DNA from 3 places in the Desulfosediminicola ganghwensis genome. Region 3 is predicted to be linked to each of the others. Evidence: riboswitches for the same ligand, from Rfam matches in the RefSeq annotation. Region 3 holds a riboswitch; each other region holds the start of a gene.
The links. A riboswitch is a leader RNA that binds a small molecule or an ion and turns the genes downstream of it on or off. The one in region 3 is predicted to bind thiamine pyrophosphate.
Positions count from the first base shown of each region.

Region 1 (7,712 bases), 2.0 Mb from region 3:
TTGCTTCTTTCCTTTGATCCATCATTTTATACGCGCAAAATTCACCACACATAGTGCACGCACCATGGGCTTCTGCCAGCTCTGCTGTTGCACCTCTTCGTTTTCTGGCCAGATCTGGATCAAGCGCGAGTTCGTACTGTTTTTCCCAGTCCAGATTTTTTCTGGCCCGTGACATCTTGTTGTCCCACTCCATCGCACCGGGAATACCTTTTACAATATCAGCAGCGTGACCCGCTAGGCGGGTTGCCATAACACCTTCATGCACATCTTCTATGGTCGGCAGACAGAGATGTTCGCTGGGGGTTACATAGCAGAGAAAATCCGCACCGGCACTTGCCGCTATAGCGCCGCCGATTGCACAGCTTATGTGATCGTAGCCTGGTGCGACATCGGTCACCAGGGGACCGAGAACATAGAACGGCGCACCATGGCAGAGTCTCTTCTGTAACTGGATGTTGGTCTTGATCTGGTCAAGCGGCACGTGGCCAGGTCCCTCGATCATCACCTGTATACCGGCATCCCAGGCACGCTGCGTCAGCTCACCAAGGGTCAACAGCTCATGGATCTGGGCCCTGTCTGTTGCATCGGCAAGACAGCCCGGGCGGAAACCGTCACCCAGCGACAGAGTTGCGTCATAAGGCTTTACCAATTCCAGTAAGCGGTCAAAGTATTCATACAGGGGATTTTCCGCATTATTGTGCTGCATCCAGGCGCAGGTAAAGGAGCCTCCGCGGGAGACAACCTCCATGATGCGTCCCTCGTTGTCCATCTTCTCAAGTGTTGCCCGGGTAACACCGCAATGAACGGTGATGAAATCGACGCCGTCCTCAAGATGTTTCCTGATACCGTCAAAAATATCATCCACACTCATATCGACGATGGCTTTTCCTTTTCGAACAACGGTGTCGCATGCTGCCTGGTAAAGAGGAACGGAACCGATACAGATATCGGTTTCGGCAATGATTGCCGCCCGGATTTCATCGATCGGTCCGCCGGTGGAGAGGTCCATTATAGCGTCAGCACCTGCGGCTACTGCTGCTTTTGCCTTGGCAAGTTCGTTCTCAATGGAGGTATCGTCTTTACTGGTGCCGATATTAGCGTTGACCCTGGTTCGGATTCCCTTCCCTACCGCCAGCGGCTTTCCGCTCGTTCGCCTGTTGTTCCGGCATACTATTGCCGTCCCTTCAGCGATTCGATCTCGAAGTATTTCCGGGTCGAGACCGGCTTCTGCGGCTGCTATCGATACGTCCTCGGTCACGTATCCTTCACGCGCCAGTTCCATCTGTGTTTTATACATTGTTGTGCCCCATAGTGAAGATATCGAAGGGTTCGATCGGGGCGCGGCAGGATGCCGCGGACGATTCGACCGTTCCCTCCGCCGGTATTATCCGGATCAGGTTCAAAGGGTCGATTCGTTATTCTACGAAAAACGAAACTCTCAGTCCGAAGACTCCCCCAGGTCAATAAGCATGCAACTCTTTCTGATGGACAGTTGCATTGAACATTTTCCCGGGAAACTACCAGTCGCTCCTCGCCAGGTCAAGCTTTTGTGGAGAGCGTTGAGGATGGTGTGGATAAGAACCTGGCCTGCAAAACAAAATAACCAATGTCCAATCAGAGTTCTTTCCCACAAATAATCGACCACTGTAATCGTGGCCGATCTCGAATGGCGCGGGCACCAGCTTTTATCGTCACCTGCTTCAAACAAAGGTGGGGCGATAACCTGCCCCCACTTTATCAGGCTATGCCGTAGATCATGGATTCATCTCGTACTGGTCTTTCATGCTATACACATACGTTTCCCAGATGTGCTGCAGCTGCTTCGGGTTCACTGCCGGGCGTTTTACCATCCTGGTACAGATCTTCTGCTGGATGAAGCTGGTGGAGCCTTTGGTATAGAGTTGCAGGGCAAATTTCGAGAAGTCCCGGATCATGACCTCGAAAATCTGGTCGATGAGTGCCGGGTCAATCTTCATCAACTTGGCGTTTTCGAGGATCAACTGGCCATACACCACGAGGGTGAACAGTTCGCCGAGGTTGAGCAGAAAATCAAAATCCTTGATCTGTTGCTTGCTGGGCTTGCCGACAACCAGCAGGATCTTTAACAGCCTGATTTGCTTTTTGAAAATTTTGACGTTGGGCGAGTTGAACTCTTTGTAAATCGTGCGATAATCGTGAAAGCGTGTTTTGCCCAGGCCCTTGGTCGCCCCCTGCCTGAAAAGAAAATCGTCATTTACCGGCGCAGTTTGCCGCGGCGTTTCGCTATAGCTGCCCGGCTTGAAAAAATAATTGGCCATGAATTTAATAATAAGCGCCATGTTTACATGAACGGTACCCTCAAGTTTAGGGAGCGCCCTGATATCTCTGGCAGCCATCTCAAAGTACATATCCTTTTCAAAACCTTTGGCGGCAATAACGTCCCACAGTGCGTTGACGACATCTTCGCCCTGGGTCGTCACCTTCATCTTGACCATTGGCGTAAAGAGCAAATAGCGCCGGTCCTCGGTACCTGCGACGCGCATGTAGTCGATGGCCCTGAGAGCAAAAAGCTTCATGGCCGTAAGCCGCGCATATGCATCAATAAAAAGCTGCTGAACATGGACGAAATCGGTGACGTAATGGTCGAAAAGATGGCGGTTGGCAGCGTGGTTGATTGCCTCGTGGAAGGCGTGGCTACAGATGCCTATTGAGGCCCAGCCGAGGTTGAATTTGCCGACGTTGACAGTATTGAGCGCCATATCCCAGGCATCCCGCCCCCTGGCCAGAATGTCATTCTCGCTGATGGGGTAGTCGTTCAGCTTGTATTCTGCGACGTAATTTTGCGAATTTATGACATTTTTTACGAGTTCGTAGTTCTCGTGCTGGGAGTTGACTGCGAAAAAGACATAGTCGCCGGAATCATTGAACTTGCCGAACGTTGAAACCAGGGCCGCCTCGTTGGCGTTGCCGATATAATATTTCGAACCATTCGCCAGCCAGCCCGAATCAGACTGTGGGGTAAGCCCGACGTCGCTGGTGTAGATATCTGCACCATGCTCTTTTTCCGAGAGGCCGAAAGCAAAAATCTCACCCTCTCCCAGGAGGCGCGCAGTTTTATGTTGAATCTCCTCGTTGTTACTCATCCAGATGGGGCCAAGACCAAGAATAGTCACCTGCCAGGTGTACCAATAACTCAAACCGTAAAAGCCCAAAACCTCGTTGATGGCGCAATTCCTGGACGTATCCCAACGTTTTGCTCCATCACCGAACTTGGCAGGAGTAAGAAATGTGGCAAAGAGTTGCTCCCGATGCGAGAATTCGAGGAAGTCGGCGTACCAGACCCGTTCGTGATCGTCGTGCTTGAGCTGCTCCTTGCCCTTGGTCTCAAAAAACTCGATGGTCTTCAGCACCAGTTGCCTGGATTCGCTGTCAAGATGCTCGTAGGACACAGTTTTAGGGTTCAGGAGCAGGTTTCTGGTTACCTGGATACTCTCATCCTGCGCTGAGTCCTGGTTGGTTTTTGCATTCCCGCTATTGAGCAACATGGCAATACCTCCTTCAGGTTATAGATGATACTGATGAACAAGCCGCTGATATAAACTGGTTAACAAGCGTTAACTTTGTGGGCTAAAAAAAAAATCAGCATGCCTCTGCTCCGGCATGGAACCGATTTTCGCTTTATCCTTGTTATTTCAAGCCATGCAGCAGGCGCTGATACATCCGCCAATATTTTTCCTTCATTATCGTCGGCACATCAACGACCTTTTTTGAAACATACTGCGCGAAAAAGCCGTTACAGGTGCAGAGCAGCAACATGGCGACCTCCTCCGGATCATCGCGGCGCAGGCTGCCCTCAGCCATGCACTCCTGAATTCGTTCCACCATGAATTTCTGGCTTACGGTCGCGTCTTTGGCCAGTACCCCTTTGACCTTATGCTCGACGGTGTGATCCATGGTCAGAAAGAGTATCTCATGATATTTCCGCTGCTCGGTGGCAAAAGCGAAAAAACGCCTGGCTGCGAGATCGAGACGTTCCATCCCGGTTGTGCCGAGCAGGGCCGGCTGCAGGTAGGAATCGAAGGTTCTGAAACCTTCCCGCAACACCTGGTGGTGCAGGGCCTCCTTGTTCTCGAAATGACGATAGATGGCGGTGGCCGAGATGGCCGCCTTCTCTGCGACCTTGCGCATGCTCATGCCCTTATAGCCTTCAAGCAGATAAATGTCGCAAGCCGCATGGAGAATTGTTTGCTTTGTTCCAATCATGTTAACAGCTGTTAACATAGCCTGAAATGTATGGCAAGAATTTTCTCAAATGCATTTTTAATCAAAACAATTACAGTGAATTAACCGACCAGTGATATTGCCGGGCATTTCCTGCATCAACAAGGAGGAAGGAATGGTTGGCCGAAACACTCCCCTGCAGAGCAGATGATACGTATTCAACGTGTCCGTTAAAATGGGGGGAGGTTCACTCTGCCGAGCAGTCTACACTTTTATAGACTTTATTGCGTAGAGATAGGGAGAGATATCCAATGGATGATTGAAAACCTGTGCACTGCTCTTGCCCCTGACAAATCTTACCCTGGGGTGGCAAGAAGCTAGTCGGATTTTCTAACAGGCCATCTTTGCTTTACTATATATAGCTGGGACTAAACGCTCAGATGGATTAAATTCTTCTATGCGTGCTATTCTTTCAGAGACATTCTCACTTTCAGCTGAGGTGTTACATGCAATATGGTGCCATGAATTTTCCAGTCAGACCGATACTGGAAGAAATCGAGATAATTTCACGGTTGGGGTTCGACTATCTCGAGCTTGCCATGGATCCCCCCATGGCACATCACAGTATCGTGGCATCGAACAAGGCAGCCATCTCCCGGGCTCTGAAAGATTCCGGGCTGGGATTAGTCTGTCACCTGCCCACCTTCGTGACAACTGCCGACCTCACAGCAAGCCTCCGTCAGGCATCATTTACAGAAATGCTCCGTTCCCTCGACGTTGCGGCCGAAATGGGCGTGAAGAAGGTTGTCCTTCATCCCAGCATGGTTATTGGCATGGGCTCCTTCATTCTGGAAACAGTCAAAGGGCATTTCTTTGATTTTTTGTCCGAAATGGTCACCGTCAGCCAGCACTTGAAGATATCTATCTGTCTCGAAAACATGTTTTCACGTAACCTGCTGGGCGTGGAACCTGAAGACTTTGAAGAAATCTTCAGGCTATTCCCTTCTGTCAAACTAACGCTGGATACCGGACACGCCAATATCCATGACCACCAGAAAAGTCGTCTGCAAAAATTCGTTCAACTGCATGGCGCCCGCATCGGCCATCTTCATTTCAGTGACAATCACGGCAGACGGGACGACCACCTGGCTATTGGAGAAGGATCTGTCAATTTTGATGAATTGGTGCGGAGCCTGCAGGGCGTCGGATACGACGACACCCTCACTCTCGAAGTGTTCGATGCCAATCGCAACATGCTTGTTGATAGCCGTGAGCAAATCAAAGCGATGCTCGAAAACCGGTAGCGGCAACCCATGCCCCGAATCCACTCATCGGTAAGCAGTGTTGCCGCGAAGACGGAAAAGATGCATCTGTAGTCGTTCTGGCCTGAATCCTTTCCGCAGGTAGTATTCAGGCAGAACCGACCGGGCAAATCAGCTCGCATTTACGACAGTATTGAACCAGCTCCATTGCGCCGTTTGCATGCTCATCAGCGCCTGTCGATTCTGCTTTTGACTCATTTTCAACCATTTGCAAATTGCAGCATATTCTATCGTATACACCACTTCTGCCGGGTAGCGATTCAACACCCAAGGTATCTGAAAAGTAAACCTGTTGCGAAAATGCTCCCTGGGGACATGCCTTGCGACACGGCATGCTGCACTCCCCGCAGTGATCAAAGTCCAGACCACCGGTGGAGGGTATGTCTTCTGCCGACAGGATGACCCGCAACCTTACTCTGGGACCATACTCTGGCGTGATCAGCATATTATTTTTCCCAATACAACCCAACCCGCACAACACAGCCGCATCTTTCATAAATACACCGCCACGTTCGACATTATAGGGAACTTTGAAGCAATCGATGTGCTGCTCGGTTTCAAGCCATTCCACCAAACTTGACATTGCCCGGATGAGCAGTCTATTCCCTTCAGTATTTCCAACGGAACCGTTTTTGCTAACCCACCAGTCCAATTCAGGTTTCTCAGCAGGATGATATATAGCTATCACTATTGCTGATCTTGCTGCTTCCGGCCATTGCACCGAATCCCGCACAATCGTTCTTTGGTTTTCCTTATCGCCATCACCGAAGTAACCAATCCTGGGAATTATTGTATAAGAAGGTGAACGTCTCAGTTCTTCGAGATTTACAATACCCGCTAAATCGGCCCCGCAGGCTTTGGCCTTGTCTGTTATGAGTCCAGCCAATCCTCCGGTATGGCAAAAGCTATTTTTTCGGGCCATCGATATTCCCCTCCTTATCTTCCATGATCAATTTATACAGCACGAAGGGGCATTCCACCGGAAACTTCGTAACTCATGAGATTCGTATTTTTTTTACTAAAAAAAAGATCAACCGGCATTGCACTTAAACAGGCTCGGCGGATTATGCTGTTATCTATAAGCTTTTCCATCAGCTCGCATATCGGCTATTCAATTTACGGATTTATACCATATCATCGTCTGATTTCAATAACACATGGTTATCGCTGGAGTTAAGGATGTACATATTTGGAAACAGAACTGAGTTGTTTATGAGCTATCTTTGTTACCAAGAACAGAAAGGTGCGCTTCAAGGTAAAAAGCATGTGATGGCAATGCATTAAGATACTGGAGCAGTAGCCAGTACCGGGCACATGTCCAGAAGCGGTTACAGCAAGAGAAATGGCATCCCAGACAATTGCAATACTCACCCTCCTGACATGATAACAGAGCATGCCGTGTAGTTTGAATTCTGTTAACACAAGGAGTAACGAAGAGGGAGCAGAGTAAGCCTCCCTTTTTTACTGCTGAGGGTTATGCATTGGATCTTGAATGTGTTGCAGGAGTATTCCCGCAACACATTCTGAGCCATACACGCTCTAGTCCTGATACTCAGAATGTTTACCTTTTGAGAAATTGAGGTCTTTCCCGAAAAGGCGCTCAGGACAGGGCTATTTCATCATTAAGTTCAGTGGTTCGATGAATTCCGGATCCTCTTCTTCGATGACACGAACCACCTCTTTATGTTTGCGTTTTTTCAACTCACCAAATATGGGTCGCTGTTTGTTAAAAGTCCCGGCAAAGTTCATCGCTTGTGTTAAAAGTTCATCCTGATTTTCGCTGGAGCTGATTATCACGTTGTGCAGTTCGAGTTCTTTTGCCGTAACCCGCTTTCCTGTTAGCAGCATTTCATTAAAAAGAGCCTCCGGGATAGCTTTCTTCACAAAGGCAATCATACCGGGCAGAAACGGAATATTTACATCCACCTCCGGGAAACAGAAGAAGCCTTTATCGTTTCTCATGAACCTGAAATCACAGGCGCAGGAGATAATAGCCCCATTGCCATAGGCATGACCATTAATGGCCGCAACAACAGGCAGCGGCATAAGAAGAAGACGTGTGAAAACTGTGTTCATCGCATACATGAAGGTTTTTATTGTATCGTAGTCCTTTGCGGCAAATTTCTGCATCAGCCATTCCACATCAATCCCCTGGGAAAAGTTCTTTTCATCAGAAGATGTCAGTACTAT
Region 1 covers NZ_CP050699.1:1,252,948-1,260,659, reverse strand. Annotated here, with positions in the region: gene thiC (phosphomethylpyrimidine synthase ThiC) at 1-1,297, opposite strand, end outside; TPP riboswitch at 1,353-1,467, opposite strand; gene FCL45_RS05370 (acyl-CoA dehydrogenase family protein) at 1,755-3,524, opposite strand; gene FCL45_RS05365 (TetR/AcrR family transcriptional regulator) at 3,667-4,242, opposite strand; gene FCL45_RS05360 (sugar phosphate isomerase/epimerase family protein) at 4,722-5,504, shown strand; gene FCL45_RS05355 (epoxyqueuosine reductase) at 5,611-6,444, opposite strand; gene FCL45_RS05350 (enoyl-CoA hydratase/isomerase family protein) at 7,134-7,712, opposite strand, start outside.
Region 1: linked by a shared signal. The riboswitch ahead of thiC (phosphomethylpyrimidine synthase ThiC) and the one ahead of FCL45_RS13760 (thiamine ABC transporter substrate-binding protein) in region 3 are both predicted to bind thiamine pyrophosphate.

Region 2 (7,712 bases), 1.7 Mb from region 3:
GATGCATGGCTGTAAAAAAGGAATCGGTGCGCCAATCCTCCAGCCCGAGAAGACAGGCCAAACCAATTTTGTGAATCCTGGCCCTGCCGAGCCTGTCGGGAGTTTCCAGCCTGTAACGAAAGTCCGCCTTACTGCCGAAAGGGTGATATTCGCCGTATTTTTCCCGGTTGTATGTCTCCTGGTAGATACAGACAAAATTCAGACCTGCTGCTGCCAGCTTTTCATATTCGTGCTGCTGAAGCGGCTGCACTTCAATTGCCAACTGGGAAAAATCATCACCAATTTCCCTGAGCACTTTAAGAAAATAATCGGCGTCCGCAACCTGGGGCGCCTCGCCACTGACCAGCAGAATATGGGAATATCCAAGCTTCTTTATCGCCTCGATTTCCTGTCTTATTTCCTCCATATTCAATTTCTTTCTACCTATGGCGGTCTTGCAATTGAAACCACAGTAGACACAACCGTTAGTACAGTAGTTGGAAAGATAGAGCGGAATATAGAGCTGGATGGTTTTACCAAATCTTTTCTGGGTAAGCTGCATCGAGCGCTGGGCCATCTCTTCGAGAAATGGCGCAGCCGCAGGGGAGATCAGAGCCTTAAAATCATCAAGCCCAAGACGTTCTTTGGCCAGGGCTCCCCGCACATCACTTTCCGTTTTAGCAACAATTGAATCGCTGGTTGCCTGCCAGTCATGGCGGATTAATTCATCATAAAAACTCATAACACCCCCTTACTCATTATCAAGAAAGGCAGTTAAGGGGCTGCTCGCCTCGGCATTGTCGCGTACCTCTGCCAGTCTCGCTTCATATGCCATACGACCGGCTTCAACCGCCATTTTAAAAGCTTGTCCCATCTGCACCGGGTTAAGTGAAACGGCAATTGCGGTATTGACCAATACAGCATCGGCACCAAGCTCCATTGCATACGCGGCATGGGATGGAGCCCCTATTCCCGCATCAACCACAACCGGCACCTGTGATTGCTCGATAATGATTTTCAACATCTCTGCAGTCTGGATACCTTTATTGGTGCCAATTGGTGCTCCTAGGGGCATAACAGTTGCCGCCCCGGCCTCTTCCAGCCTCTTGCAGAGAACAGGATCTGCCTGGATATATGGCATAACGATGAACCCCTGTTTTACCAACTCCTCGGTAGCCAGAAGCGTCTCAACCGGATCAGGCAGCAGGTATTTAGGGTCGGGGTGAATTTCTAGTTTCAGCCAATTGGTACCAAGTGCCTCTCTCGCCATCTGGGCCACAAAAACAGCCTCCCTGGCATTACGCACGCCAGAAGTATTTGGCAGCAACTGAAGCCTCGGATGATCGAGATGACGCAAAATATCATCATTGTTATCTGCCAGATCGACACGCTTCAGCGCCACCGTCACCAACTCACTCTCCGACGCGATGATGGCATTGCGCATCAGATTGTTTGAAGCGAATTTGCCGGTTCCCGTAAAAAGACGAGACTCAAATGTGCAATCTGCTATTTTCAAAGAACTTCCACTCACGATTCTTCTCCTGAGATATAGAGTAACCACGCATAATACGCATATATGATTTTGGGATTACAAAAAATGCTGCGTAAACTTATGAAACCTGTTGCCTGATGGCAGCTATCCTGCTCTGGGGATTTTCGGCATCAAGAATGAGTGATGAAATGGCAACACCATGGACACCTGAAGAAATAAGCGGTGCGATATCTTCAACCGCAATTCCGCCAATGGCGACAATTGGAGTTGTAATCCCCCGCCGCCGGCATTCCTGCATTATGGTCCGATACCCCTCAAGCCCAAGAGTCGGGCTCAGATTCTTTTTGGTTGAGGTAAATCGATACGGCCCGAGCCCGATATAATCGACGCCTTGCTTGTGTCTCAGCTCAATATCTGCAAAAGTATTGCATGTCCCGCCAATGATCGCCGAGCTACCGAGCAAATCCCTGGCCATTTGAGGCTCACCATCATCCAGGCCGAGATGAACGCCGTCGGCACCAAGTTCCGCAGCCAGCTCAATGTCGTCGTTGACCATAAATGTTGCCTTGAAACTCCGGCAAATCTCGGCCACCTCCTTACCTACTGAAAGCTTCTCATCCCGATCGGCATCTTTAAAACGAAACTGCAACCAATCTATCCCTGCGCGACAAACGACCTCCGCTTGCTCCACAAGACTGGAATCAGGGCGTGGGTCTGTAATAAACTGAATTTTTCCAGCAATCATAATAATTCTATTTTTATAAGAAATTTAAGGTACTCTAATCATAGCGACCAGACAGAATCGTGGCTCAGATTCGGTCGGCAATCTTCTGCAAATTTCGAAAAGCACTTACCCGCTCGACCACTCCTTCATGCTGCCAGATAGTGCCAAGAGCGGCAGCACCCCAGCAAATACTGGAGGAAAGTTCAGGAAGCTTTTGTGCAGTTATACCCCCCAGGGCAACCAGTCTTCTGCCGGAACTGTTCGTACAGTTGTGCAGTTCATCAACAGAAACTGCCGACAAATACCCCTGCTTGGACACCGAATCAAAAACCGGGCTGATAAAGAGATATTCATAGATACCGGCCAAACACTCGACTTCTTCTATGGAATGGCAGGACCTGCTGCGACTGTAAGCAGGCGTGGTGCTACACGGATGAATCGATCTGGAGGGAAGATGAGCTCCGCGAAGCTGGTATTTTTCCAACAAATCATAATTGGAATGGATCATTATCCTGGGGTGGTGAGCCGGATCAATCCCATCCAGCAACTCAGCCATCTGAAGATTACTCCACCCAGGTTTACGCAGGTGTAAAATCTCAAGACCTGCTGAAAATAATGCGTTAATTGTCTCTGTCTCCGCACCATCAAAACCGGGAGTGGAAATAACCAGCAGTTTCATCTCAGCCCCCCTGAGTCGCCATAACAAGCATTACCACATCGCCGTCAGACAGCACATGGACTGGCCAATTATTCTTGGGGATAACTGCATAGTTGACGGCTACAGCGAGACCTTCTTCCGTCATATTCAGCAAATGCAGAGCATCCTTTACGGTGGCCTCTTCGGCCAGCGCATACTTCTGATCATTAATTACAACGTGCATGATTTACTCTTATTCATTGTGCTGAATGTTAATAGCTTACAAACTTTGCCGCAAAAGGCGAAAAACAGAGACCAACACAATTCAAATCGAGGGGGGGGGAGGAGGTGGAGAAAAACAATGATTCCCTACGCCGGCATTACCCGGATCAGGTTAAGGGTATAATCTCAGCTCGTAATCCACGGGCACCCCTGTTCTTTGAAATGTAGCTTGTTTATTACTGTATAGAGCAAAAGAAAGCTCGAAAAAAACTGACACAAATTGATGAGCGAAATTGGACTGGCTTACAATTATTTGTTTCAACAAACTTAAAATTTTAACCCAAAATGGGCCATGGATATGGATCCATGGCCCCTCCAACTCTCTCTGAATTGTAACGCATAAAATTTTCTAAATTATAACTACAAAGAAAAACAGGCCCTTTATCATAACATTGATTAAGAGCCTGTATATACATCAAAATGTTTTCTGATTACCCCTGAGAACCAGCAACCACTGGCCGGGAGTGAGGCGTGGGGCATCACATTGATGTGTGAATGAACCGGCAACTACGACAAGCTATTTTTTTATCATTCGATACCCTAAAAGTAATAAAACGGCACCACCAGTAGCTATGAGCAAGCTGGAGAAGTTGAAACCGGTTACGGTGCCGAAGCCAAGCCTGGTTGAAATGAAGCCACCCACAAAGGCACCTACAATTCCGATAATAATTGTTACGATAAAGCCACCGGGATCAGCCCCCGGCATAATAAATTTCGCTAACAAGCCCACAACCAGGCCAAGGAAAACCCAAGAGAGAATACCCATATCCTGCCTCCATAATTTAGCACCACTTTCATTTGAAATGACTTCTCGAAATAGATGTAGAGGACTCACGTCTCGACAAGTCCCATCTTGCTATTATCACGAAAGAGCAAAAGCTTGCCCACATAGCCTAACATTAAAAACGCTTTCACTCATGTCCAGCAGGCATTTGTCATACCCCAGTGGCAGAATCGGCCAGTGCACATTTGATAAAACACTGCAATTCCCTGCCACCAGCCTATATCGAGAAATAATACTATGAGATTGCTATATTACATAACCTAGAGCCACTCCGGAGGAGGAGTAACACCGGTAATGATGCAGTAAAGAAAAATTATTTCAACGGGCCTTTTTTACCGAGTCATGTCTTCAATTGCCAGAAACCAGCTTTGGCTCCGGGTGTCTCACACTTCGAATCTGACGGTATGACACCAATGGGCCCAATTTCGATTATCCAGAGCCTTTCTAATAATAGACCCTTAATACATGCCACGAACCACACCACATTTTCGACCTGTCGTGCGATACCTCTCTTGATATTTTTCAGATTAGCTCTGAAGCTCAGCAAAAGCTGGTCAGGAGTTAGGCGTGAGATGGCAGGCGATTACACCGTGAACATTGAATTCAATCTGTTCTTCACTTCATACGCTGAATGTTACATCGTAAAATCGTTGCAACCAAAGATGGCGGTGATGTAGTCCTTCCTCCCCCCCTTTCATCTCCCATCACAAATCGTAATCTGAGGTTCAATCGCAATATAATTTTTTTTTAAAATTTTTCCGTCACTTACACAACCATCAAACCACCTGCAATTCGAGGCAATTCAAGCGATAGTTGCCTAACAACTTAAATCCGTTTAACAAGTAGGCCGTATTTTACATTGACACTACATCAATTTGTTATAAATATAACTACACCTAACTATTATCAAGAGCATCTACGACTATTTACACGAACTACAATATAAAGAGAGCATTATCCGCCAAAACCTCCATTGCTCTTGCACCCCCAAAGACCTTAAAAGGACCGTGGAAAATAGAAACACCCAAATAAAACAGAGGGAGAATATGAAATGAAACTTTTACAGGCTTTCTCAGTTGTTAGCTGCAGCTTGGGCCTTTTGACTCTGACAGGTTGTGGCGGTGGCGGCAGTTCAACCGATACAGCCAATGACATAGCCCCCCAACCTTTTTCTGAATCAGGATTATCCGCCGGATTTGATGTTGAGATAAGTGACGGTACTGTTACCGTTACAGACCAAGGTATCAGCTCTAATTCCACAGCAGAAATTGAATATAATTCCAATGGCGATGTGCAAAGTGTGTCAGTCACCACCCCTAAGGGAACCATTGATTGGAATGATAATTCCGGCACAATAAACCCTATCACAGATAATTCAGTGATACTTGTTTTAAGCGACGATAGATCCAAGCTGGGAGCATTTTCAGATCCATATAATGCAGGCTTCGACTATCAGACTTTTGGTATATGGTTTAACAAAGTTGACGATTCCAACAGGTCTTTTGAGGCAATCACAATAGGTACACTAACGCCTGACAGCGCAATCCCCTCGACAGGAAGTGCGACATTTAATGGATCAACAACTGGTTTTTATATAGATACGGGATATGACGATCCGTTTCTTACGCAAAGTGATTTGGAACTTACCGCAGATTTCGAGAATAGAAATGTAACCTTCACTACAAGTAATACTCAAAAGTACAATTTGGCCGATACTGGTGGATTCACCGATGCTTCAGACCTTGATATAACCAAAAATACCTTAAGTATTAGTGAGGGATCCAATAAATTTTCAGGGCAATTAACGACGGATAATGGACTTACAGGCGGTGCAGAAGGAAAGTTTTACGGGCCAAATGCTGAGGAAGCCGGTGGAGTTTTCTCATTGGTTAGCACATCAGGCGATTCAGGATATGTTGGTAGCTTTGGAGCAGTAAAATAAGTCAATAAATTGAAATTTGCTCTATGACATTCAAAAGCCTCTTTTTTCTGGCTATGCTTTTACTGGGAAGCGGAGGCTTCTTTTTTCCAGCATCTGCTGTCGCCGCGCAAAAGGTAGTTCTCCAATCTGACGCAACAGACCCACTGCAGGTTCTCTTTGAGGTTGGTCTTGTGGAGCTCAACAAGGGGAACACCGAATCCGCAGTTCAGATATTTCAGGCCCTGGCCCAGCAATCACCAAGCCCTCGGGTTCAGCTCGAACTGGCCAGGGCTCTCTACCTGGATCACAAATACCGATCAGCGAGAGAACTCTTTAACAGCGTACTGGACAGGCCGAACATCCCCTGGGCCGTCAGAAGAAACATTGATGTCTATCTTGATGAGATAGACTCACGACTTGGCTTTGTACACCTCGATTTCGCCCTGGTAAGTGACAGCAACCCCTGTAATTTCACCGACAAAAAAATTATTACCATCCTGGGACAGCCCATGGAGGTTATTGAGCCTGAGAATAATGAACAAATTTGGGGAATCAATTATTCACTGAGAGCTGCCCGTGCCCATTTCGATGATAACTGGTTGGTCACATATGTAGACGCTTTTTTTACCGATTATGAAGGAGGTGATTTCGATAGATTCGGCGCGAACGTGGGAATTCAGGTTACACCTCCAGCATTTCCTGAAATGCGATTTAAGGCAGGGCTCAATGAAAACTTCTACGCTGGTGATCATTTTTATGAATACCCATATGGAAATATCATATATTCGCCAAATAAGTTTTTAAATTACGACCTTAAATTTGACTTCGAACTAGGCTATCTCAAAGTCATAGACGCAAGTTATCTCGATGCGGTCAATACAACTCTCACAACCAGCCTTAGCACCAGAAACTTCGGGAAGATCCGCTGGACTGCGGATCTCTATCTCGAAGGTTCCCACACTGATGAAAAGGCCTATACATATTACGGGGGCTCAATAGGTGCGACTCTCTATTACTCCATTATTGATTCCCTGGAACTCCGCCCATCGTTGTCTTTCGGCAAACGTACCTACCAGGGAACCGATCCTTTCTGGGGACAAACCCGAGACGATGATATTATCAAGATCAGCTTTTCAATAGTTAAAAGCAACCTGCAGATATTCGGCTATACCCCTGAAGTTGGTATCGCCTATCAGGAGAACTATTCCAACATAGATTACTACAACTACTCCAAGGTTGCGCTCATCACAAACTTCACCAGATAATCCTGCCTTTATGAATCACGGTGAGAACTCTGATTCACCCTGAAACATCAACCACGCCACTGATCCATCCCGCACCAGAGCATTACACAAGGTTTACCTCAGCCGGCCCGGCTGTTTTTCTGGCAAGCCCCCGGAAATCATTCAGTAGAATGGGGTTGGATGGGTCAAAATCCCGTGCGCCCAGAATGATTTCCAGGGCCCTGCCAAGCCCGGCCTGCCGTGCCATGCGTGAAGCGCCACCGCCGCAGGGCAGAATGCCCATGCCAACCTCCATCTGCATAAACTTCGCCTTGCCGCGAGCGGCAAAACGCATATAGCAGGCCAGGGCAAATTCGTGACCGCCACCCCGCGCAAACCCCTCGATTTTGGCAATGGTGGCCTGGGGCAGTTTACTGATTCTCTCCAGCGTGGTCTGCAGATAGAGTAGCTCAACTTCTTCACGGGAGACCGCTTTGGTCGACATATCCTTCAAAAAATTTGTGTCGGCATGTGCCACGAAAATCTCAGGGTGCACAGACTGAAACACCACGACCTTGACACTGCGATCTGCCTCAAGCAGTATCGGCCAGGCGATTCAGGTCGTCAAGCATTGGAATGCCCTGAATAATTACCGGCGGATAATCAAAAG
Region 2 covers NZ_CP050699.1:4,985,666-4,993,377, forward strand. Annotated here, with positions in the region: gene thiH (2-iminoacetate synthase ThiH) at 1-721, opposite strand, end outside; gene FCL45_RS21445 (thiazole synthase) at 731-1,510, opposite strand; gene FCL45_RS21450 (thiamine phosphate synthase) at 1,590-2,216, opposite strand; gene FCL45_RS21455 (thiamine phosphate synthase) at 2,281-2,874, opposite strand; gene thiS (sulfur carrier protein ThiS) at 2,876-3,076, opposite strand; TPP riboswitch at 3,182-3,276, opposite strand; gene FCL45_RS21465 (GlsB/YeaQ/YmgE family stress response membrane protein) at 3,632-3,880, opposite strand; gene FCL45_RS21470 (transferrin-binding protein-like solute binding protein) at 4,950-5,840, shown strand; gene FCL45_RS21475 (surface lipoprotein assembly modifier) at 5,864-7,084, shown strand; partial or broken gene FCL45_RS25425 (enoyl-CoA hydratase/isomerase family protein) at 7,248-7,712, opposite strand, start outside.
Region 2: linked by a shared signal. The riboswitch ahead of thiS (sulfur carrier protein ThiS) and the one ahead of FCL45_RS13760 (thiamine ABC transporter substrate-binding protein) in region 3 are both predicted to bind thiamine pyrophosphate.

Region 3 (7,712 bases):
CAGAACACGATAATCCGGAAGATGGGGGCGGAGTAGATCGCCAATGAATTAGGATACCAAGAACCTGCATCCGGTGGTCTTACGCTTTGGTGTTTCCAAGAAGTGTTCAATCAGCTATGATGCCGATTGACGTTGACTCTGAAACCTCTTGTTCGCACCTGAACTGTCCTAGGTCGGCAGACAGGTGCGAACCTTTTTTTATGATCTGATAGTTTTCAGTGAGTGGAATTTTTCATCGGGGTATTGCTACCAGAAAGGCAGCTGGTTATGAGTGGAATAGATATAGACAAACTGACGGAACTACTTTTGCAGCAGCGGAAAGAGTTGATCGGGCAGAAAAAGGCCGGTCAGGCCTCCACCCGCACTGTCGAATTGGATCAATCAACTGTAGGACGCCTCTCAAGGATGGATGCCATGCAATCTCAAGCTATGGCACTTGAAGGCAAGCGACGACGAGAGATACAACTTACCCGCATTGAGGCAGCTCTTGAACGAATTGAAGAGGGGGAGTTTGGCTACTGTGCCATGTACGATGAAGAGATTGCAGGTCGCCGTCTCGAGATTGACCCGGCCAACCCTTTCTGTGTGCACTGTGCTGAAAAAATCTAGAGAAAAAAATCTGGTAATCATTGGTGGCGCCGGCAGAAATGTTGGTAAAACCGAATTCGTCTGCCGCCTGATACAATCGTTTTCAGCTGAATATGACATCTATGCGTTGAAGGTCTCTGCTATTTTCCCGGACGAGCATCTTTATCATGGGGATCACAGCCGTGATTTTCTTGAAGGAAAACTGTTTGAAGAAAATCGCCTTAATGGTCCAAAGGATACCTCCCGTATGCTACGGGCAGGTGCGAAAAAAGTGTTCTATCTTAGAAGTGATGACGCAGGGATAGAGGCAGGGTATCGGGAATTCTCGAAAAGAATTCCCGATAATGCGCTTGTTGTATGTGAATCAAACAGTTTAAGGTCGGTGGTTGATCCTGCTATTCATATTGTTGTGCGTTCTGTATCAGGCGAGATAAAACCGAGGGCGTTGGCGCAGCTTGCCAGGGCGAATCTGGTGGTGGTTTCAGATGGCACTTCCGGTTTTTCTGAACTCAATTCTATAGAAATCGTAGATGGCAATTGCTGGCAACTGATCCCTTGAGGTAATTTCAAATAATAAGGCGGCTTGGTGTCTGGTGGTACGTATCACCCTGGAGCTCTCTTTAGCCTGAAGTGCGCATGAGGGATTCGGGCTAATTAGCTTCTAACTGTTGTTCTCTCTCTGTAGTAATTGCTCGTTTCTGGTCCGAACCATAATCTGCCGACATTGTCAGTAAGGCAAAATAGTATCCGGCGGCTGCAATTATCAGAACCAGTATAGTGATACGCAAAAATTCCCACGGCTTTTGCCAGAGGAATACCAAAAGGACCACTCCTACAATGGCGGCAATGATGGGGTAACTGACGATAAATTGATAAATGGTCGCGTAGATATCAGATAAAATCATAGTGTTTCAAGTAGTATAGTTGATTTTGGGAGTATCTCATAGCTGTCGCAATTCATTGCGTAGCTGATGTGAAGATAATATGTAGTCACAAGTTATGCAAATTCCAGACCGATTTATTGGCTGCAGGTAACTGCTTCAGTCAGTTTACTCTCTGAATACGTTGAGGTATTCAATTTTATGTTGCCGGCTTAATCTGCATGACATACCATTAATCGTACGGTCAATCATTGTAAGTACAAGTTGATACGCGGGAGCTTGGAATAACCAGGCTGAGAGGGGTCTGAAAGGGCCCGACCGCTTAACCTGATCCGGATAATGCCGGCGGAGGGAAAAGTGTGGCTTTCAGCCATCTCCGCTCTGGGGGTGGCTTTTTTTATTGCACACGCTCCTCTGCCCGAAAGTAGTATCTGATTGTAAAAACTGCAGATCAGAACTGCTTCTCCGGGCAAAATTTCACTTTAAAGGAAATAAGTATGAATGGAGCGATTTGCAAGTTGAAGAGAGTATTGTTAATTTTTGCTCTCGTGTTCATTTTGCCTGCCTGGTGCCATGCAGGACAGACGTTAACTTTGATGACCCATGACAGTTTTAATGTCAGTAAAGAAGTTATTGCCGAATTTGAAAGAGAAAATGACGTTGTTGTTCGGTTTTTAAAGTCAGGTGATGCCGGGGCTGCTCTTGTTCAGGCTATCCTTTCTAAGAATAACCCAATGGCGGATCTCTTCTTCGGGGTAGATAACACTTTTCTATCCAGAGCTATCGGTGCAGATATCTTTGAACCGTACCAGTCTCCCATGCTGGAAATGATCCCCGATCGATTAAAGCTGGATAATGAAAACAGGTTGTTGCCTGTGAGTTATGGTGATGTTTGCCTCAACTACGATAAAGCCTGGTTTAAGGAAAAGGGGATAGCCCCACCAACTGACCTGACAGATCTGACCAGGGCGGAGTATAAAGGCCTCATTGCAGTGCAGAATCCGGCTACGTCCTCTCCGGGTATGGCGTTTCTGCTTGCAACCATAGGCAAGTTTGGCGAGGGCGATTATCTTAATTACTGGAAGAAGTTGCGTGAGAATAAGGTGCTGATTGCCCAGGGGTGGTCTGATGCCTACTTCGGACACTTCACAGCTGCTTCAGAGGGGGATCGCCCTATAGTGGTGAGTTATGCTACCAGCCCACCGGCAACTGTATATTATGCTGAGACTGAGCCTGAAGAGGCTCCAACCGTGGCATTAGTGACCGATGACAACGCTTTCAGGCAGATCGAATTTGTGGGAATCCTGAAAGGGAGCAAAAATGTCACGGTTGCCCGAAAATTTGTCGATTTCATGCTCAGCAAAACGTTTCAGGAGGACATTCCCCTGCAAATGTTTGTCTATCCGGCCAACAGCGAAGCTAATCTTCCTGAAATATTTATAAAGTATTCAAAAGTCGCAGAGAAACCGTTAAAGGTCGATCCCGCAGCCATCGAGACCAATAGGGAAAAATGGCTGGAGGATTGGACAAACGTGATGTTGCGATAATTACGGATGTTGGGTCTCGAGTAGTCTTTAAAACAACCAGTCATTAAAGCATAACCCCGATATCTCATCGGCACAGGTATAGGAAAGCGCGGAGTTCGTTGCACCAGATTCAGGCAGCCTGTTTGATTGGAAAATGTGAATAAAATTAGATTAATGAGCAGTGCAAGGGGATTGGCTCCAGGGCATTGGCGACATCTTGACTACGCAGGTTGTATAACCTGCATGTTGGTGAAATTTACATAGTGGTCATGGGGAATGCTGGTTAAAGGTATATTGTTACTGGGGTTGTACTGGTGAATGAACAATCTCGAAATTCGCTGCGGTGGCTGGTTTTTTCCCTGCCTCTGGTTTTCTTGGCACTGTTCTATTTTTATCCGTTAACCAAGATCGTGCTGTTCTCTTTTTTACCGGAGGGCAGCTGGCAACCTGAAAGGCTTGCCAAACTGGTCGCCAGTCCTGTTTATTTCCGTATTCTCTGGTTCACCATCTGGCAGGCGGCACTTTCCACCTTGCTGACTTTGCTGATTGCCCTTCCTGCAGCCTATATCTTTGCCAGATACCAATTTCGCGGCAAGAGTCTTCTGCAGGCAGTCATGACGGTTCCTTTCGTGCTGCCAACCGTTGTTGTTGCCGCAGCCTTTCGGGCACTTTTGGGGCAGAATGGGCTGGCGAATGACTTGCTGATAAATGTGTTTAATTTCAGCGTGCCTCCAATCAGGCTCGACCAGACTGTCTATTTTTTTCTACTCGCTCACGTTTTTTATAATTATTCACTGATTGTCCGCATTGTATCAAGTTACTGGGCCGGTCTCGATCCTAATCTCCGTTTGGCGGCGCGGATGCTTGGGGCATCACCCTGGCAGACTTTTTTACGGGTTACCGTGCCATTGCTCCTGCCCGCTATTGGGTCCGCCGGGCTTTTGGTTTTTATTTTCTGTTTCACCAGCTTTGGGGTGGTTCTCATTCTTGGTGGCCCAGGTTATGCCACTATCGAAGTCGAGATATATCGTCAGGCTGTGCAGATGTTTAACCTGCCTATGGCTGCCGCTTTATCGCTCATCCAGATAACTATCAATTTTATCCTGATGTGGATATACGCCAGGCTTGACACAAAATCGAAGAGTTCTTTCTACTCTGCCTCTGTGGCAGGGGGCGCTGTGCGCCCCGTAACTTCTTTTGCCAGGCTTATGATCATCGGTAATGTCTGCATTATGTTGCTGCTATTGGTAACCCCCCTGATGGCATTGGTGTTGCGCTCGTTTACGGGGCAAGAGGGATTGACCTTGGTCTATTATTCAGCGCTGTTTTCCACCGAGGCCCACTCAGTCTTTTTCGTTGAGCCGATCAAGGCTGTAGCCAACAGTGTTGGGTTTGGTATTGGAGCAATGTTGATTGCAGTTGTGCTTGGGCTCATGGCCTCGGTTTTTCTGGCATCTGATCAAGGTAGAAGAAAAGAGATTGTAACTTCAATCAGGCGTTACAAATCTTCCACAACATTGTGGGACGCTCTGATAATGTTGCCCCTTGCAACTTCTGCCGTAACGCTGGGCTTTGGCTATATCATTACTTTAAATGCGCCACCCCTCAATTTGCGTGATTCGCTGGCGTTGGTGCCAATTGCTCACGCCCTGGTGGCATTTCCCTTTGTGGTTCGCTGCATTTTGCCTCAACTCAGGCAGATACCACAATCGCTTCGGGAAGCAGCAACAATGCTTGGTGCATCACCGGCTCAAGTATTTTTTCAGGTTGATCTGCCGATAATCAGGCGGGCAATTCTGGTTGGGGCTATTTTTGCATTTTCTATCTCGATGGGAGAATTTGGCGCTTCAGCTTTTGTTACCAGACCGCACACTCCGACAATGCCTGTGGCAATTTTCAGATTTCTGGGCCAGCCTGGTGAGATGAATTACGGGCAGGCAATGGCTATGAGCACGATTTTGATGCTGGTGACTTGCTCGGGATTCTGGTTGATTGCAAGACTCGATCGATTGCGGAATGCTTTACGGTGATCCGGTTGCCCGGAGAGGGTTGTAGTGAAAAGTAACAAGGTAAGGACTAGAATGAAAACCTCTAAATTACTTGAAGTGACTAGCTTAAATAGCCGGTATGGCGATGAAAACGTACTCCAAGGTGTAAGTTTTACTTTGGAAAAGGGAGAAGTCCTTTGTCTTCTCGGGCCTTCCGGTTCAGGTAAAACCACTTTGCTCAGGATTCTCGCGGGCCTTGAACGGGAGGAGTCAGGGACCATTCTCTATAATGGAAAAGACCTGCAGCCAATTGCTTCACATAAACGTCAAATTGGCATGATGTTTCAGGAATATGCGCTTTTCCCGCATAAGACAGTTTGGCAGAATATTGCGTTCGGGTTGGAGATGCAAAAACTCGAACACGAAAGGGTGCAAGAAAAAGTAAAAGCTATGCTGGTGCTCGTTGGTTTATCCGGCTTTGAAAATAGACGGATAGATCAACTCTCAGGCGGCGAGCGCCAGAGAGTGGCGTTGGCCCGTTGCCTTGCGCCGGAACCGGAGTTGCTGCTTCTTGATGAACCGCTGGGTTCACTGGACAGGACCTTAAGAGATCGTTTGACGGCAGAGATACGTGCGATCTTGAAATCCATTGGTGTTACAGCTGTTTTCGTCACCCATGATCAGGCAGAAGCATTCAGTGTGGCTGATAAAGTTGCAATATTAAAAGATGGAATCCTGCAACAATATGACAGTCCCGAAAACGTGTATAAAACCCCGGCAAACAAGGTTGTGGCTGAGTTTTTGGGTTTTAAGAACCTTATCAGATTGTCAGGAAGGGATAGAAGTGTACCCGAAGGTCCATTTTGGCAGCTCGTGGATCATAGCATATTCGAACCGGACTCCAGCTATCTTGTTCTTATCCGGCCGGATGGTGCAAAGGTATTAGAGAATCAGGAACAGGTCCCACGTGGCTGGCCGTGTATTTCCGGACTAGTAACTCTTTCTCGTTTTCAGGGAGCAAGTTACCGGCTTGAAGTGAGAATAGGGGAGGAGCTTTTACGATTCGAGCTACCTTTAGATCCTGCACCACCTCCGGAAGGTGCACTTATAAAGCTGGCAATAAATCCTTCAGCCGTCAAGTTGCTGCCATCTGAGTGATACGCAGAAAAAATGGTTCATCAAAATTCAGGAATATCGTCATGCAAGTCGTGATTGTTGCAAATGGTTCGGGAAATTTATCTGAGAAATTCTGTCATATCGCTCAAATGGCAGACACAATTATCGCAGCAGATGGAGGAGCAAACCTTTGTGCTGAGGCCGGTTGTATGCCTCATATTCTCATTGGTGATCTGGATTCAATAGATTCTGATTTGCTTGTGGAGTATCAGCAGCAAGCAATAGAAATTCTCCGCTATCCCACCAGGAAAGATGCAACAGATCTCGAACTTGCCTTGGACCTTGCCATGTCCAGGGGAGCTGTCAAGATAGATCTCTTTGGAGCGATAGGAGGTCGCTTGGATATGAGCTTGAGCAACCTTATGCTGGCCAGTCAGGAAAAATATTCTAATATCAAGGTATCAATTCATGATCACTCGAACAGGATTCAGATACTGCATCCCGGGAATCATGATGTAGATGCGGAATCGGGGGAGAGAGTATCTCTGCTCCCAATTGTTGGCGATGTCCATTCAATAACATTGGAAGGGGTTGAATATCCACTGGCCGATGAACCATTGAATTTTGGTTCAAGTCGAGGGCTGAGTAATGTGGTAATTGGAGAAGGTGCAAAGCTCTTTTTTACCAAAGGGGTTCTTGCAGTAATATGTTCTGATCAAAATGAAATATCAAAAGAACTGTAATCTTACGATTTGGCTAACAATGGAGTTTCATTTTCAGTAAAGCTTTAGACGGTTGTTGCAATACAGGGGTGCAGAAGCCCAAAACTTATTGAATGAATGCTGAGGGGAGGAGGGATGGAGTTTGTTGAGGCGAGCAGTTCCCATACGGATTTTAAGCTTCTCACCATGTTGCTCGATATTGAATTGGTAAAGAGATATGGGCCAGAGCAAAAAACGTATGCAATGCATAACCAGATTGAAATCGATGAACCGGCCATAATTGGTTACCTGGATGGTAGGCCCATGGCCTGTGGCTGTTTCAGAAAGTTTTCTGAAAGCGCGGTGGAAATTAAGCGAATGTTTGTGGCTGAAGAATGCCGGAGGAGAGGCTACTCAACCATCATTCTCGACCAGCTTGAAGCACTTGCCCGAAGATGCGGGTTTAGCTGCACGGTGTTGGAAACAGGCAAAGGTCAACCTGAGGCAATCGGACTTTATCGAAAGGCGGGTTACCAGGTAATCGACAATTATCCACCATATGAAACTATGAATAATTCGGTCTGTATGCAAAAAAAGTTATAAAAACAATCAGCTGTTTATACGATGCTTATCGAAGCAAATAGTATTTTTGTGCTACGCATGGCATTTTTTTTACAAGATCAGGGGCAGGAGAGGGGAGAGGATGCAAACAGATACACCGAATTGTGCTCAATGTCCATTTAAGGCATCTGACAGGCTGTGTCGGATAGAGGAGGGGAGGTTTCCCGAATCATGTCCTACCATGAACATGACTGACCTCATTAAAAAAAGTCTTGAGGAATACAACGATACCAATGGTAATTGCAATTTTGCCAGGCAGGCTGCAATTCAGGAAGCTACAGGGTATCAAGG
Region 3 covers NZ_CP050699.1:3,244,779-3,252,490, forward strand. Annotated here, with positions in the region: gene FCL45_RS13740 (amino acid permease) at 1-47, shown strand, start outside; gene FCL45_RS13745 (TraR/DksA family transcriptional regulator) at 268-609, shown strand; gene FCL45_RS13750 (molybdopterin-guanine dinucleotide biosynthesis protein B) at 593-1,147, shown strand; gene FCL45_RS13755 (hypothetical protein) at 1,239-1,493, opposite strand; TPP riboswitch at 1,731-1,840, shown strand; gene FCL45_RS13760 (thiamine ABC transporter substrate-binding protein) at 1,967-3,016, shown strand; gene FCL45_RS13765 (ABC transporter permease) at 3,310-5,025, shown strand; gene FCL45_RS13770 (ABC transporter ATP-binding protein) at 5,077-6,141, shown strand; gene FCL45_RS13775 (thiamine diphosphokinase) at 6,183-6,842, shown strand; gene FCL45_RS13780 (GNAT family N-acetyltransferase) at 6,957-7,403, shown strand; gene FCL45_RS13785 (DUF1847 domain-containing protein) at 7,504-7,712, shown strand, end outside.